Regions from separate parts of the Streptomyces sp. NPDC002838 genome, predicted to be linked through region 2. Evidence: riboswitches for the same ligand, from Rfam matches in the RefSeq annotation. Region 2 holds a riboswitch; each other region holds the start of a gene.

Evidence for each region. Region 2 has a riboswitch for cyclic di-AMP ahead of ABT063_RS15425 (C40 family peptidase). Riboswitches for the same ligand answer to the same signal wherever they lie in the genome.
Region 1: linked by a shared signal. The riboswitch ahead of ABT063_RS29805 (transglycosylase family protein) and the one ahead of ABT063_RS15425 (C40 family peptidase) in region 2 are both predicted to bind cyclic di-AMP.
Region 3: linked by a shared signal. The riboswitch ahead of ABT063_RS18380 (transglycosylase SLT domain-containing protein) and the one ahead of ABT063_RS15425 (C40 family peptidase) in region 2 are both predicted to bind cyclic di-AMP.

The regions. Positions count from the first base shown of each region.
Region 1 covers NZ_JBEOVF010000027.1:23,952-28,631, forward strand. The annotation lists gene ABT063_RS29795 (cytochrome P450 family protein) at 1-896, shown strand, start outside; gene ABT063_RS29800 (transglycosylase family protein) at 1,048-2,067, shown strand; cyclic di-AMP (ydaO/yuaA leader) riboswitch at 2,263-2,458, shown strand; gene ABT063_RS29805 (transglycosylase family protein) at 2,463-3,155, shown strand; gene eno (phosphopyruvate hydratase) at 3,489-4,680, shown strand, end outside.
Region 2 covers NZ_JBEOVF010000010.1:5,435-10,114, forward strand. The annotation lists gene ABT063_RS15415 (ATP-dependent Clp protease proteolytic subunit) at 1-626, shown strand, start outside; gene ABT063_RS15420 (hypothetical protein) at 634-942, shown strand; cyclic di-AMP (ydaO/yuaA leader) riboswitch at 1,359-1,493, shown strand; gene ABT063_RS15425 (C40 family peptidase) at 1,497-1,970, shown strand; gene ABT063_RS15430 (DUF6328 family protein) at 2,062-2,667, shown strand; gene ABT063_RS15435 (LysE family translocator) at 2,603-3,223, opposite strand; gene ABT063_RS15440 (LysR family transcriptional regulator) at 3,328-4,242, shown strand; gene ABT063_RS15445 (ATP-binding protein) at 4,246-4,680, opposite strand, start outside.
Region 3 covers NZ_JBEOVF010000012.1:169,425-174,104, forward strand. The annotation lists gene ABT063_RS18365 (carbohydrate ABC transporter permease) at 1-158, shown strand, start outside; gene ABT063_RS18370 (LacI family DNA-binding transcriptional regulator) at 202-1,230, shown strand; gene ABT063_RS18375 (HAD family hydrolase) at 1,324-2,133, shown strand; gene ABT063_RS18380 (transglycosylase SLT domain-containing protein) at 2,185-2,925, opposite strand; cyclic di-AMP (ydaO/yuaA leader) riboswitch at 2,931-3,111, opposite strand; partial or broken gene ABT063_RS18385 (hypothetical protein) at 3,381-3,571, opposite strand; gene ABT063_RS18390 (zinc ribbon domain-containing protein) at 4,359-4,526, shown strand.

The sequences.
Region 1 (4,680 bases), on a different contig from region 2:
ACCATCTCATCGACCAGTTCGTGGAGAAGGGGAGCGCCGACCTCATCCACGAGTTCGCCTTCCCCCTCCCCATCTACGCCATCTGCGACCTGCTCGGTGTCCCGCGCGAGGACCAGGACGACTTCCGGGACTGGGCGGGGATGATGATCCGGCACGGCGGAGGCCCGCGCGGAGGCGTCGCGCGGTCGGTGAAGAAGATGCGCGGCTATCTCGCCGACCTCATCCACCGCAAGCGCGAAGCCCTCCCGGAGACCGCCACCCCCGGCGAGGACCTCATCTCCGGCCTCATCCGCGCCTCCGACCACGGCGAGCACCTCACCGAGAACGAGGCCGCCGCCATGGCCTTCATCCTCCTGTTCGCCGGGTTCGAGACCACCGTCAATCTGATCGGCAACGGCACCTACGCCCTCCTCACCCACCCCGACCAGCGCGCCCGCCTCCAGACGTCTCTGGCGGCCGGCGAACGCGCCCTCCTGGAGACCGGCGTCGAGGAACTCCTGCGCTACGACGGCCCCGTGGAGCTCGCCACCTGGCGGTTCGCCACCCGGCCGCTCAGCATCGGCGGGCAGGACATCGCCTCCGGCGACCCCGTCCTCGTCGTCCTGGCCGCCGCGGACCGGGATCCGGAGCGGTTCGCCGACCCCGACGTTCTCGACCTCTCCCGCCGCGACAACCAGCACCTCGGATACGGCCACGGCATCCACTACTGCCTCGGCGCCCCCCTCGCCCGTCTGGAGGGCCAGACCGCTCTCGCCACACTGCTCACCCGACTGCCGGACCTGCGACTCGCGGTGGATTCAGCCGATTTGCGCTGGAGAGGAGGCCTCATCATGCGTGGGCTGCGCACGTTGCCGGTCGATTTCACGCCCCGTGGTCGACTGCTCTCACCTGCGTAAAGGTGACACGCCCTCAAGTCTGTGATCTTCACGTGATCTGCGCGGCATTAACTTGTGACAAGTGATCGACTGCCTATACGTTCACGGATCAGCGCGGCACCCGAGCCCCACCCGCCGCACCGGTCACAGCTGTCTCGCGAAAGGTATCCGCATGCTCTCCGGGAACGGTCGTCACCGTCGCCCCCGCCAGGCTCCGGCACTCCTCGTCGCGGCCGGGGTGACCGGCTCCGCCATCGCGATCCCGCTCCTCGGCGCCACCGGCGCGAGCGCGGCCAGCGGCACGACGTGGGACCAGGTCGCGGACTGCAAGACCGGCGGGTCTTGGAGTGAGAACAACGGCGACGGGAAGTACGGCGGCCTCGAGATCACCCAGGAGGACTGGGATCAGTACGGCGGCCTCGACTACGCCTCGCGCGCCGACCAGGCCAGCCGCTCCCAGCAGATAGCCGTCGCCGAGAAGATCCTCGCGGACAAGGGTGTGGGCTACTGGTCCACCTGCGGCCTGCTCAACGGACTCGACAAGGACTCCGGCTCGGCCGACGTCGACACGGGCGTGGCGGGCGACGCGGGTGCGTCGGGCTCGACGGGACTGTCCAACTCGACCGGCTCATCCGGATCGACCGACTCATCCGACTCGTCCGGATTGTTCGGCTCGGATTCGTCGGCGGACTCGTCCGCGGACGCCTCCTCCCCTTCGCCGTCCACGTCACCCACTCCGTCCGACACTCCCCCTGACATCCCGTCGGATCCGTCGAAGGCGACGGACAACTCGGCCAAGTCGGACACATCCCCCGATTCCAACTCCTCCGCCTCACGGGAATCCGGCAGCCCCTCCACAGGCCAGACGAATGAGGGCGACTCGGGCAACTCCTGGCAAGAGGGCGGCTTTTCGGGCCTGGTCGACACGGGGGCACTCAGTGGCGGCCGACACCGCGGCGGCAGTGCCGACGAGAGCCCCGCCGACACCGGCGCCACCGGCAACTCCACCGGCCGCCACGCCGCCCGCGGCGACTCGTACACCGTCCGCCCCGGAGACACTCTCGCGTCCATCGCCGACTCCCTTGGCCTCCAAGGCGGGTGGCGTGCGCTCTACGACGAGAACAAAGAGGCGATCGGTGTTGATCCCAGTCATATCGTCCCCGGTCAGACCCTTGAAGTCGGTGCCGAATAAGGCGAAAGGTGACGGGAGTTCGCGTCACATTTCGCCACCGAATGTCCGGTTTGATGAAAGTGTGGGATGAGTCTCAGAAGCCCTGATCGTCTTTGAAATTCGGCGGATCGCGTGTCTACGGTCAGGACCGCTCGCCACCGTGAGCCCCGGCTGCCGCAACGCCGAATCCTGCCAGCGGCCGCATGGGAACAGTCGTCGCGTCAAGCGCCGTAGGCAGGAGCGGGGGACCCAAGGTAAGCGCCGGGTCCGGCAGTTGAGGCCCTTCGGGGGCTCGCGGCCGGCACCGGCTTGGGGTTAAGCCGTGCCGCGCACACCATGTGCGTGACACGACCGGGCAACTCAACCGGCCCGAACCCGACAGCTCACCTCGTAGGCGTCGGTGAGGGGATCCATCCATGCTGTTTTCCGGCAAGGGCAAGCACCGTCGTCCGTCCAAGGCCACTCGGGCCATCGCCATCGCCGGTGTCACCGGCGCGGCCGTCGCCGCCCCGCTGATGGTGGCCGGCAACGCCTCCGCCGCCACCGCCTCCGAGTGGGACACCGTCGCCCAGTGCGAGTCCGGCGGCAACTGGTCCATCAACACCGGCAACGGCTACTACGGCGGTCTGCAGTTCTCCGCCTCCACCTGGGCCGGGTACGGCGGCACGCAGTACGCCTCCACCGCCGACCAGGCCACCAAGGCCCAGCAGATCGAGATCGCCGAGAAGGTCCTCGCGGGCCAGGGCAAGGGTGCCTGGCCGGTCTGCGGCAAGGGCCTGTCGAGCGCCGGCTACAGCGGCGGCAGCGCCTCGTCCGACAGCGGTTCCTCCTCGAACAGCGGCTCCTCGGAGACCAGCACCCGTTCGTCCGAGCAGCCGGCCTCGCGTTCCGCCGAGCGTCCGGCCGCCAAGAAGACCGTCACCACCCCGACCGGCAAGAAGGTCAAGAAGGGCGACGGCGAGTACAAGGTCGTCACGGGCGACACCCTCAGCTCCATCGCCGAGGCGCACGACGTCAAGGGCGGCTGGGAGAAGCTGTTCGAGCTGAACAAGGACATCGTCGAGGAAGCCGACCTCATCTACCCGGGTCAGCAGCTCCACCTGAAGTGACAGCGGGCAGGTAGCTGAACCACAGCGCCCTCATATACGTGAGCTCCATTGTGGAGGCCGCGTGAGGGCCGCCCCCCGTCCCCACGGGCCCCCCGCCCCGGTGCGTCTTCCCCCGTACGCACCGGGGCGGGGTTTTTCATGCCTGCCTCTCGGCGTGCCCTCTTTTGGCGTGCCCTTCGTACCCACTCTTTGTTCCGTTCGGAAACAATTTACTCTCGGTTCTGCCCAACGGGTGGGTGACCGGCTGGCCGATGCCCCGGAGCCGGTTAGGCTCGTCTCGCAGAACCCACCGCGGTCCTGCTGACCCGCGTCACATTGAAGAAGGAGATGCTCGTGCCGTCCATCGACGTCGTCGTAGCCCGGGAAATCCTGGACTCCCGAGGCAATCCCACGGTCGAGGTCGAGGTCGGCCTCGACGACGGCAGCACGGGTCGTGCCGCCGTCCCGTCCGGCGCCTCCACCGGTGCCTTCGAGGCCATCGAGCTCCGCGACGGCGACCCGAACCGCTACCAGGGCAAGGGTGTCGAGAAGGCCGTCCTGGCCGTCATCGAGCAGATCGGCCCGGAGCTGGTCGGCTACGACGCCACCGAGCAGCGCCTGATCGACCAGGCGATGTTCGACCTGGACGCCACCGACAACAAGGGCTCCCTCGGCGCCAACGCCATCCTCGGCGTCTCGCTCGCCGTCGCCCACGCCGCCTCCGAGGCAAGCGACCTGCCGCTGTTCCGCTACCTGGGCGGCCCGAACGCGCACCTGCTGCCCGTTCCGATGATGAACATCCTGAACGGCGGCTCGCACGCCGACTCCAACGTGGACATCCAGGAGTTCATGATCGCCCCGATCGGTGCGGAGACCTTCTCCGAGGCGCTGCGCTGGGGCACCGAGGTCTACCACACCCTCAAGAAGGTCCTGAAGAGCAAGGGCCTGGCCACCGGCCTCGGCGACGAGGGCGGCTTCGCCCCGAACCTCGGCTCCAACCGCGAGGCCCTCGACCTCATCCTCGAGGCGATCAAGGAGGCCGGCTACACCCCCGGCGAGCAGATCGCCCTCGCGCTCGACGTCGCCGCGTCCGAGTTCTACAAGGACGGCTCCTACCGCTTCGAGGGCAAGGAGCGCACGGCCGCCGAGATGACCGAGTACTACGCCGAGCTCGTCGAGGCCTACCCGCTCGTCTCCATCGAGGACCCGCTGTTCGAGGACGACTGGGAGGGCTGGAAGACCATCACCGACAAGCTCGGTGACAAGGTCCAGCTCGTCGGCGACGACCTGTTCGTCACCAACCCCGAGCGCCTGGCCCGCGGCATCGAGGACGGCGCCGCCAACGCCTTGCTGGTCAAGGTCAACCAGATCGGCTCGCTGACCGAGACCCTGGACGCCGTCGAGATGGCCCAGCGCAACGGCTTCAAGTGCATGATGTCCCACCGCTCCGGCGAGACCGAGGACGTCACCATCGCCGACCTCGCCGTCGCCACCAACTGCGGCCAGATCAAGACCGGCGCCCCGGCCCGCTCCGAGCGCGTCGCCA
Region 2 (4,680 bases):
CGTCCGCCCGCTACGTCCTGCCCGAGTTCACCGAGCGCACGAGTTACGGGACCAAGTCGATGGATCCGTACTCGAAGCTGCTGGAGGAGCGGATCATCTTCCTCGGGACGCAGATCGACGACACCTCCGCGAACGACCTGATGGCCCAGTTCATGTACCTCGAGCACAAGGACCCGGACCGGGACATCTCGCTGTACATCAACTCTCCCGGCGGCTCGTTCAGCGCGATGTCGGCGATCTACGACACGATGCAGTACGTCGGGTGTGACGTGGAGACGACGTGTCTGGGCCAGGCCGGCTCGTCCGCCGCTGTGCTGCTGGCGGCGGGGACACCGGGCAAGCGGCACCTGCTGCCGGGTGCACGCGTGGTCATCCACCAGCCCGCGCTGGCCGAGCCGGTGCAGGGGCAGGCCAGCGATCTGGCCATCCAGGCCGACGAGTTGACACGGATCCGAGCCCTCCTGGAGGAGATGCTCGTACGGCACACCGGCCGCAGCCAGGAGCAGGTGAGCGCGGACATCGAGCGGGACACGATCCTCAACGCTCAGGAAGCGCTGGAGTACGGACTCGCGGATCAGATCATCCCGAGCCGCAAGACCACCATCGCCCCGCCCACCGGGAGGTGAGCGGCCGGTGCTCCCACCCGAACTGCCGCCGCTGCCCGCCCTCACCCGCGCCGAGGGCGAGCTGATCGACCGTTACCTCGACGTGGTCGACCTGCTCGGGCGCATCAACCCCGTGCACCACGGCGACACCTACCGCGGGCTGCGGGCCGCGCAGGCACTGGTCGGCAAGGCGACCGAACTTCGCGACGCGCTGGCGCTGATGCACCAGCGCGGCGAGGCCGAACTGCACGCGCCCACGCTCACGCGGGCGCTGCGCGTCCTGGACGGCGAGCGCCGCACGGCTCGCGTCACCGTGCCACCGCTCTCCGACAGTTGACGCACCCCCACCCGGCCCGGACGAACCGTCGGATCGAGACGACGTCCGGGCCGGGGTCGAAACGGACCAAACGGCGTACGGCCTATTGGAGTAGTCGCGCGCCCTTTTTCGGGGCCGGCAGACTTGCGCAACGCACGTAGTCCCGGGGCACCGTGAGACGTTCCGGTGCTGGTCCGGGCGTCCTCGGGCCCCTCAACACCCCTTCGAACACGGGGGTGTCCACCCGAACGGGTGAGTGGTGAGTAACAACACAAACCCTCGGTTCCGTTGGGATTTTCGGACATCCGTGAGTGAAGATCCGTGTCTGACGACAAGCCCCCGCCGCAGCGGCGGGGCGATCCGGGCGGACGCCGAGTCCTGCCGCCGTCCGGATGACCGGTCGACAGGAGTGGATCGGCAGGAGTGGAGGACCCAAGCACGACGGGTCGCCGGAACGGTCACGCCATGGCCGGAGCCGAGCAGCCCTTGGGGTGAAGCCGCGTCAGCGGCCGGGCAACTTCGCCAGCCCGAATCCGACAGGTCATCCTTCACAGGCGGCTGACGAAGGGTTGCGCATGACTGCGCTCAATCGTGTCCCGTCGCTCATGGTCCGGGCCGGTACGGCCTCGGCCCTCACCATCGCCGCCGTGGGCGGCTCGATCGTGGCTCCTGGCTTCGCCTCCGAGGCCGAGGCCGCCACGCCGGCGACAAAGGCACTCAAGGTCGCGGCCTCCAAGAAGGGCTCCCCGTACAAGTACGGCGCCACAGGACCACGCCGCTTCGACTGCTCCGGGCTCACGCTGTACTCGTACAAGAAGGCGGGCAAGAAGCTGCCCCGCACGGCCGCCCAGCAGTACAACAAGACGCGCCACATCTCCGTCAAGAGCCGCAAGGCCGGGGACCTGGTGTTCTTCCACTCGGGCTCGAACGTGTACCACGTCGGCATCTACGCCGGGAAGGGGAAGATCTGGCACGCCCCGAAGACCGGGGACGTGGTGCGACTGCAGAAGATCTGGACCAAGAGCGTCTGGTACGGCAGGGTCCGCTGAGCCGCCCACAGGGGGCGGCGGCCTGACTCGCCGTCGCCCCCTGTGGGGCTCCGGGCGCGTGACACGGGCTCAGGTGGTTACCCGTCCCGGCATGGCCGACCACCGTCCCTGCACCGCACGCAACGAGACTCCGCTGGAGCGCGCCGACCGCAACTTCGGCGAGCTGCTCCAGGAACTGCGCGTCACCCAAACAGGGGTCCAGATCCTCTTCGCCTTCCTGCTGAGCCTGGCCTTCACCTCGCGCTTCCCGTCCCTCGACACGGTCCAGCGCACCACCTACGTGACCACGCTCCTGCTCGCGGTCCTCGCGGCGGCGCTGTTCACCGCGCCCGCCGCCCTGCACCGCTCGCTCTTCCAGAAGGGCGCCAAGCCCCGGATCGTCCAGGTCTCCTCGCGGCTGGCATCGGCCGGTCTGGGTGTCCTGGTACTCGCGTTCACCGGGTCGGTGCTGCTCGTGGTGGACGTGACCACCAGCCGGGCCGGCGGGGTGGCCGCGGGCGCGGCGACCCTGCTGGTGTGTCTCGGCCTGTGGGGGCTGCTGCCGCGCCTGGTACAGCGGGCCGGCACCGCCGAGGAACAGCGCTCGGCCGACGAGCGGCACGAGACGGTCGGGCCGCCGGCACACGAGACCGTCAGGCCGCAAGCACCGGTTCGAGCAACAGCACCGCACCGAGAACTGTCAGCGCGCCGCCGGTGACGCCCTCCACCACCCGCGCGGCCCGCGGCCCGCGCAGCCACCGGCCGAGGCGGTCGACCAGCAGAGCCACGGCGTGAAACCAGAGCAGGGCGAGGACGACGACGATCAGCGCGAGCAGCAGGGTCCGGGGCATGGCCGGGCTGCCCGCGGGCACGAACTGCGGCAGCACACTGAGAAAGGTGAGCGAGGCCTTCGGATTCAGAGCGTTGGTGAGGAAGCCCTGCCGCAGCGGGCGCCCGCCGGACGCCGCCTCGTCGGCCAGGGCCGCGCTCGGCCGCCGCAGCGCCCGCAAGGTCCGCAGGCCCAGGTACAGGACATAGGCACCGCCCAGCAGTTGCAGCGCGCGGAACAGCGCGGGTACGGCGGCCAGGACCGCGGCGAGACCGGCCACCGCCAGTGCGGTGTGCACCAGCAGTCCCGCCGTGATGCCGAGCGCGCAGGCGAGGCCGGCCCGGCGGGAGACCAGGGCGTTGCGCACAACGACGGTGAAGTCGGCGCCGGGCATGGCGACCAGGCCAGCGGCGAGACCGGTGAAAGCGATGAGCTGTCCGTCCATGCGCCCCAGCCTGCCGTCCACGAGCCTTCAGCAGGTATGTCGGATCTGCTGGATTAGCCTTAAGCATTGCTTTAGGCTCAGCACCTCAGCCGGAAGGACCCCGCATGTACGACCCCACCCGGCTCGCCGCCCTCGTGGCGGTCGCCGAGGCCGGGTCGATCACCCGGGCAGCCGAGCGTCTCGGCTACACCCCGCCCGCCCTCTCCCAGCAACTGGCCAAGCTGGAGCGGGAGGCGGGTACCGCCCTGCTGGTCCGGCACCATCGCGGGGCGCGGCTGACGGGCGCGGGCGAGGTGCTGGTGGCGCGGGCGCGTCGAGTGCTCGACGAGTTGGAGCGGGCGCGGCACGAGCTGGCGCGGCTGGCGGGCCTGTCCGGCGGCACGCTCAGGCTCGGCACCTTCCAGACCGCCGGCATCCATCTGCTGCCGCCGGTGCTCAGCGCGTTCCGCCGGGCGTATCCGGACGTGGAGCTGATCGTCGCGGACCACGAACCGTCGGCCGGGGTCGCCGCCGTGGCCGCCGGCGAGATCGATCTGGCGATGACGCACCGCTATGAACCGGGGGTCCCGGTCCCGCTCCCCTCCTCCGTCGGCGCGGATCCGATCCTCGTCGAGGAGCTGGTCCTGGTGTCCGCGCCGGGGCACGCCCTCACCAGCGGCACCTCGCGGCTCCCGCTGGCCGAGCTCGCGGGGCAGCCGCTGATCAGCATGGCGCCGGACCATCCGGGGCGGCGGGAGGTGGAGGCGGTGCTGGCACGGGCCGGGGCCACGCCGTCGGTGCTGGTGGCGACTCCGGGGTACGTGCTGGTGTGCGCGCTGGCCAGTGCGGGCCTTGGGGTCGGGGTGGTTCCGGAGATGGTGGCGCGGACGGCGGCCACTCCGGTGGGGATGCGGCTGCTGGAGGCGGGAGAGTTGCGCCGTACGATCTCGGTCGTGTACCGGACCGACGAGAAGGCACCCGCCGCGGACGCGTTCCGGGCCTTGTTGCGGGGCACGTTCGGCCGAGCCAGGCACACGTGAGTTCTACGGGTCCTGCTGTCCTGCCCCAGGCACCGGCGCGGCCGGTACGGTCCACAGCAGTTCGATGGAGACGGTCTTGCCGCCCTCGCGGGTGGGCCGGATTCTCAGCTTGCCGCCGTACTCCGCGGTCAGCCAGCGGATGATCACCAGGCCCCGGCCGTTGTCCTGCTGGACGGCGGCGGGCAGCCGCTTGGGGAACCGCGGGTGGCTGTCGGTGACACCGATGCGCAGGTGTTCGTCACGGTCGAGCTGGAGGTCCACCGTGAAGGTCGGTGACTGCCCGAAGGTGTGCTGTACGGCGTTGGTGGCGAGTTCGGAGACGATGAGGCGGATGGTCTCGGCCGCGTCCGTGTCCGCCGGCAGTCCCCACTCCGCCAGGGTGGTGACCACGTAGGTACGAGCCGCGGAAACCGAGGCGGGTTCGCTCGGCAGAGTGAC
Region 3 (4,680 bases), on a different contig from region 2:
GGCTCTACACGCTGCTCGCGCAGGGCGCCTCGCAGCCCGCCCTCTACACCCTGGTCATCACCGGATGTCTGCTGGCGATCGTCCCGCTGATCGCGCTCTTCCTGGTGATCCAGCGGTTCTGGTCCCTGGATCTGCTGAGCGGCTCGATCAAGTCCTGAGCGCCCAGCCTCATGTGAAAAGCACCTGCCCCGAACGAGGAACATGACCACCAGCGCGAACGGACGCCGCAAGCCGCCCACCATCCACGACGTGGCGCGGGAGGCGGGCGTGTCGCGGGGCACCGTCTCCCGCTTCCTGAACGGCGGCCACTACGTCTCGCCGGCCGCCCGCCGGGCCGTGGAGGCCGCCATCAGGAAGACCGGGTACGTGGTCAACCGGCACGCCCGCAGCCTGAGTACGGGCCGCTCGGACTCGGTGGCCTTCTTGTTGACGGAGCCACAGGAGAAGTTCTTCGAGGACCCCAACTTCAACGTCCTGCTGCGCGGCTGCACCGAGCGCCTCGCGCAGCACGACGTCCCGCTGCTGCTGATGCTGGCGGCCAGCGACGACGACCGGCGCCGGCTGACCCGGTACATCACTTCGGGTCATGTCGACGGCGTGCTGCTGGTCTCCAGCCACAGCGGCGACCCGGTGGCCGCCGAACTGCGGGACGCCGGCATCCCGTTGGTGGCCTGCGGCAAACCGCTCGGGCTCGGCTCCAAGGTGAGCTACGTGGCGGCCGCCGACCGCGACGGTGCCCAGGAGATGGTCCGCCATCTGATCGCCGGCGGCCGCCGCCGCATCGGCATGGTCACCGGTCCGCTGGACATGCCGGGCGGCACCGACCGCCTGGCGGGCTACCGCGATGTGCTCATCGAGGCGGGGATGCCCTACGACCCGGCGCTGGTGGTGGAGGGTGACTACCGCCGCGCCGGCGGCGAGCGGGCCGCCCGCCGACTGCTGGAGCAGGCTCCCGACATGGACGCCGTGTTCGTCGCCTCCGACCTGATGGCACTGGGCGTCGTCAACACCCTTCAGCAGGCCGGACGTTCGGTCCCCGATGACATCGCCGTCGGCGGATTCGACGACTCACCCGCGGCCACCGCCATCACCCCGGCCCTCACCACCATGCGCCAGCCCTTCGACCGCATCAGCGCCGAGATGGTCCGCATGCTGCTCACCCAGATCGCAGGCGAGGACACGGCCGGGGTGATACTGCCCACGGAACTGGTGGTACGGGACTCCGCATGAGCGGGTAACCGGAGCAGCCGTCAACGCATGTGAAGGAAACAGCCGTCCGGTTCACGTCGAGTCGGTGGGGCGTTCCATCCGTATTCTCTGATCATGGCCGCACCCATCGCATATTCACTCATCGCCACCGACCTGGACGGAAGTCTGCTCCGAGGCGACGACACGCTCTCCGACCGGTCGCTCGCCGCGCTCATGCGGGTGGCGGCGGCCGGTGCCCGGCACCTGGTGGTGACGGGCCGCCCGGCGCCCAGAGTGCGGCCGCTCCTCGACGACCTGGGCAGCGAGGGGCTCGCGGTGTGCGGGCAGGGCGCGCAGGTGTACGACGCCGGCGCGGACCGTCTGCTGTGGTCGGTCACCCTGGACCGGGAGTTGGCCGAGACCGCGCTCGGCAAGATCGAGGCCGAGGTGGGGCAGGTGTACGCGGCCGTCGACCAGGACGGCGTCGACGGCCTCACGCTCATCGAACCGGGCTATCTGATGCCCCACCCGACCCTGCCCGCAGTACGGGTCGGCCGGCGCGACGAGCTGTGGTCCGCGCCCATCAGCAAGGTGCTGCTGCGCCATCCCGACCTGTCCGACGACGAGTTGGCGGCGACGGCGCGCGGAGTGGTCGGTTCCCTCGCCACGGTCACCATGTCGGGCCCCGGAACCGTCGAACTCCAGCCATGCGGCATCACCAAGGCGACGGGGCTGGCCCTGGCCGCGGAACACCTCGGGCTGGGGCCACGGCAGACCATCGCCTTCGGGGACATGCCCAACGACATCCCCATGTTCGACTGGGCCGCCCACGGCGTGGCCATGGCCAACGCCCATCCCGAACTCAAGGCCGTGGCCGACGAGATCACGCTGTCGAACGAGGAGGACGGCATCGCGGTCGTCCTGGAGAGGCTCTTCCGCCGGTAGGCCGGCGGTGCTGTTCGGTCAGGTGAACAGCACCGCCGACCGGACGACGTCCTAGTACGCGCCGAAGACGTTGTCGATCGAGCCGTACCGCGCGGCCGCGTAGTTGCAGGCGGCGACGATGTTCGCGACCGGGTCGAACGGGTCGAAGGACGTGCCGGCCACGTGGTACGCGGCGAACGTCGGGTCGATCGTCTGGAGGAGCCCCTTGGAGGGGGTGCCCGCCGCGGCGTTGGAATCCCAGTTGTTGATGGCCAGAGGGTTGCCGGACGACTCGCGCATGATGTTGCGGTGAATGCTCTCGTACGAGCCGGGAATTCCCTTCTGCGCCATGATGTCCATCGCCTGGCGGATCCAGCCGTCGAGGTTGTTCGGGTACGTCTTGGCGGAGGCCTGAGTGGCACGGGTGACGGACTGGGCGGACTTCTTGGTGGGCGTGGAGGCCTTGTCGGCCTTCTTCGCCGTCCTGACCTTCAGCTCGAGGCCCTCGTGGATCAGCCTGGGGTTGTCGCCGACGGCCTTGCGGTTGTCCTTGTAGAGCTGTCGCCAGCCGCCGGGTGTGTCGTACTTGTCCGCGATGCCGTAGAGCGTGTCGCCCTTGACCGTGGTGTACGTGACGGACTTGACCTGCGCCGCGGCCTGCGCGGCGGCGGGGGCCTTGGCCGGCTGTGCGGCGCTCGCGGTGGTCGCGCCCAGGAGCGGGAGGGCGAGTGCGGCGGTCCCGGTCCCGGCGGCGACGACGCCTCGGGTGAGCGGGCTGGTTCGGGGGCGGCGGTGCTTACCTCGTGCGGCCATGGCGCTGTTCCTCTCCGGCGCCTACGAGGTGAGCTGTCGGGTTCGGGCGGGAGTTGCCCGGCCGCGCCGCCTTGCGGCGACACGACTTCACCCCTAGCCGTTCCGGTGCGACATGTGTCGTCCGGCCCGGCGACTTACCTGGGTCCCCCGCTCCTGCCGTGCGAGTGTCTTCGTCGATGAGTCTCGGTCCGGGCGGCGGCAGGATTCGGCGTCCGCCCGACAGGCCGGGAACGTATGCGAGAGCACACGCCCGGAACAAGTGGCGGACTCACGCACCGCCCCTCTTGACCTTGGAAGGAGGCGCAAGGGGTGCTTGATCCTTTGCTGCTGCCAAGCCTCAACTTGGGTGTGGTGCAAGGGGAAGCGCGGGTGCGACGAGGTGGGGGTGTCCGCGGGTGCGAGTGACCCAACTCACGGGCATCCACAAGAGTGGTAAATCGGGCAATGGGCCCAACTCATTGCCAACCGGCCGTCCGTGGGATCCGCTTCTCCCGGGCCCGGTGGAAGACCACCTCGCCGCCGTCGGTGCAGATCACCTCGTTGGAGGTGAGGAAGTCCGTCCCGTCACAGCTGATCGCGCCGTCGCGTCCCAGGCGCGCTCCGGCCGGTGTGGCCGGATCGACCGGTCCGAGCGGGTACGGGCGGACGCGCCACAGGAAGCCAGGGAGATCTCCGTGTCCGAATGCGGAGGAGTTGGAGGCCGGATGGCGTCGCGGATATGAAGCTGGTGGCGCAGGCAAAGCTCTGCCGACATCCGTGCAGGCGACGGCATTTGAGGCAACGCTGCGCGCCTGCAACGAGGCAGCGACTTGGGTCAGCCGGGTCGCCTTCGAAAAGGAGGTGAAGAAGAACTTCGCGCTGCGCAGGCTCACCTGCGACGAAGTGAAGGCGCGATGGGAGCTGGGGGCCCAGGCCGCCCAGCATGTGATCAAGAAGACATGCGACGCGTATGCCACTCTCAGGGCGAACCTGGGGGCCGGGAACCTCGGCAAGCCTGGATCCAAGCGATACCGCAGGGCGGCTGAGCAGCCCATTGCCTTCCGCCCAGAGGGTGCGCAGCCGTACGACGACCGGATGCTGTCCTGGCAAATCGCTGAGCGACGGGTCTCCATCTGGACCGTTTCCAGGCGGCTCAAGGATGTGGCGTTCGTTGCCTCTCCCGAGCGGCTGGCCACGCTGGCGCTGCACCGCAAGGGCGAGTCCGATCTCGTCTGCCGGGACGGTATGTGGTTCCTGCTGGCCACCTGTGAGGTACCCGAGGCCGAGCCGAAGGCGGACCCGGTGGACTTCCTCGGTATCGACCTCGGCATCGCGAACAGCGCCACCACGTCCGGTGGCGAGATCTTGGCCGGGCGGGCGCTCAATCGCACGCGCGTTCTAGAGCGGGAGCTTCGTGCCAAGCTGCAAGGCAAGAACACTCCGCATCGCGAAGCATGTGGGGCATCCGCGAGCGGGTACGGTTTCGCAAGCCCCAACGGGCCACCCACGCCGGCTGGTCGTTTGCCCAGCTGGGGGCGTTCATCGCGTACAAGGCCCGCCGGGCGGGGGTGCCGGTGGTGTACGTCGATCCGGCGTACACCTCGCGCACCTGCGCCGAGTGAGGGCACCTCGACCGGGCGAACCGGGTCTCGCAGGCCTGGTTCGCGTGCCGGAACTGCGGATTCGTTGATCACGCAGACCGATGGGGGCACCTCCCGATCGAGTGAAGTCGAGGGTGGGGGAGGCTCCCGCAACGTCCGCGCTCGTGCGTGGGAG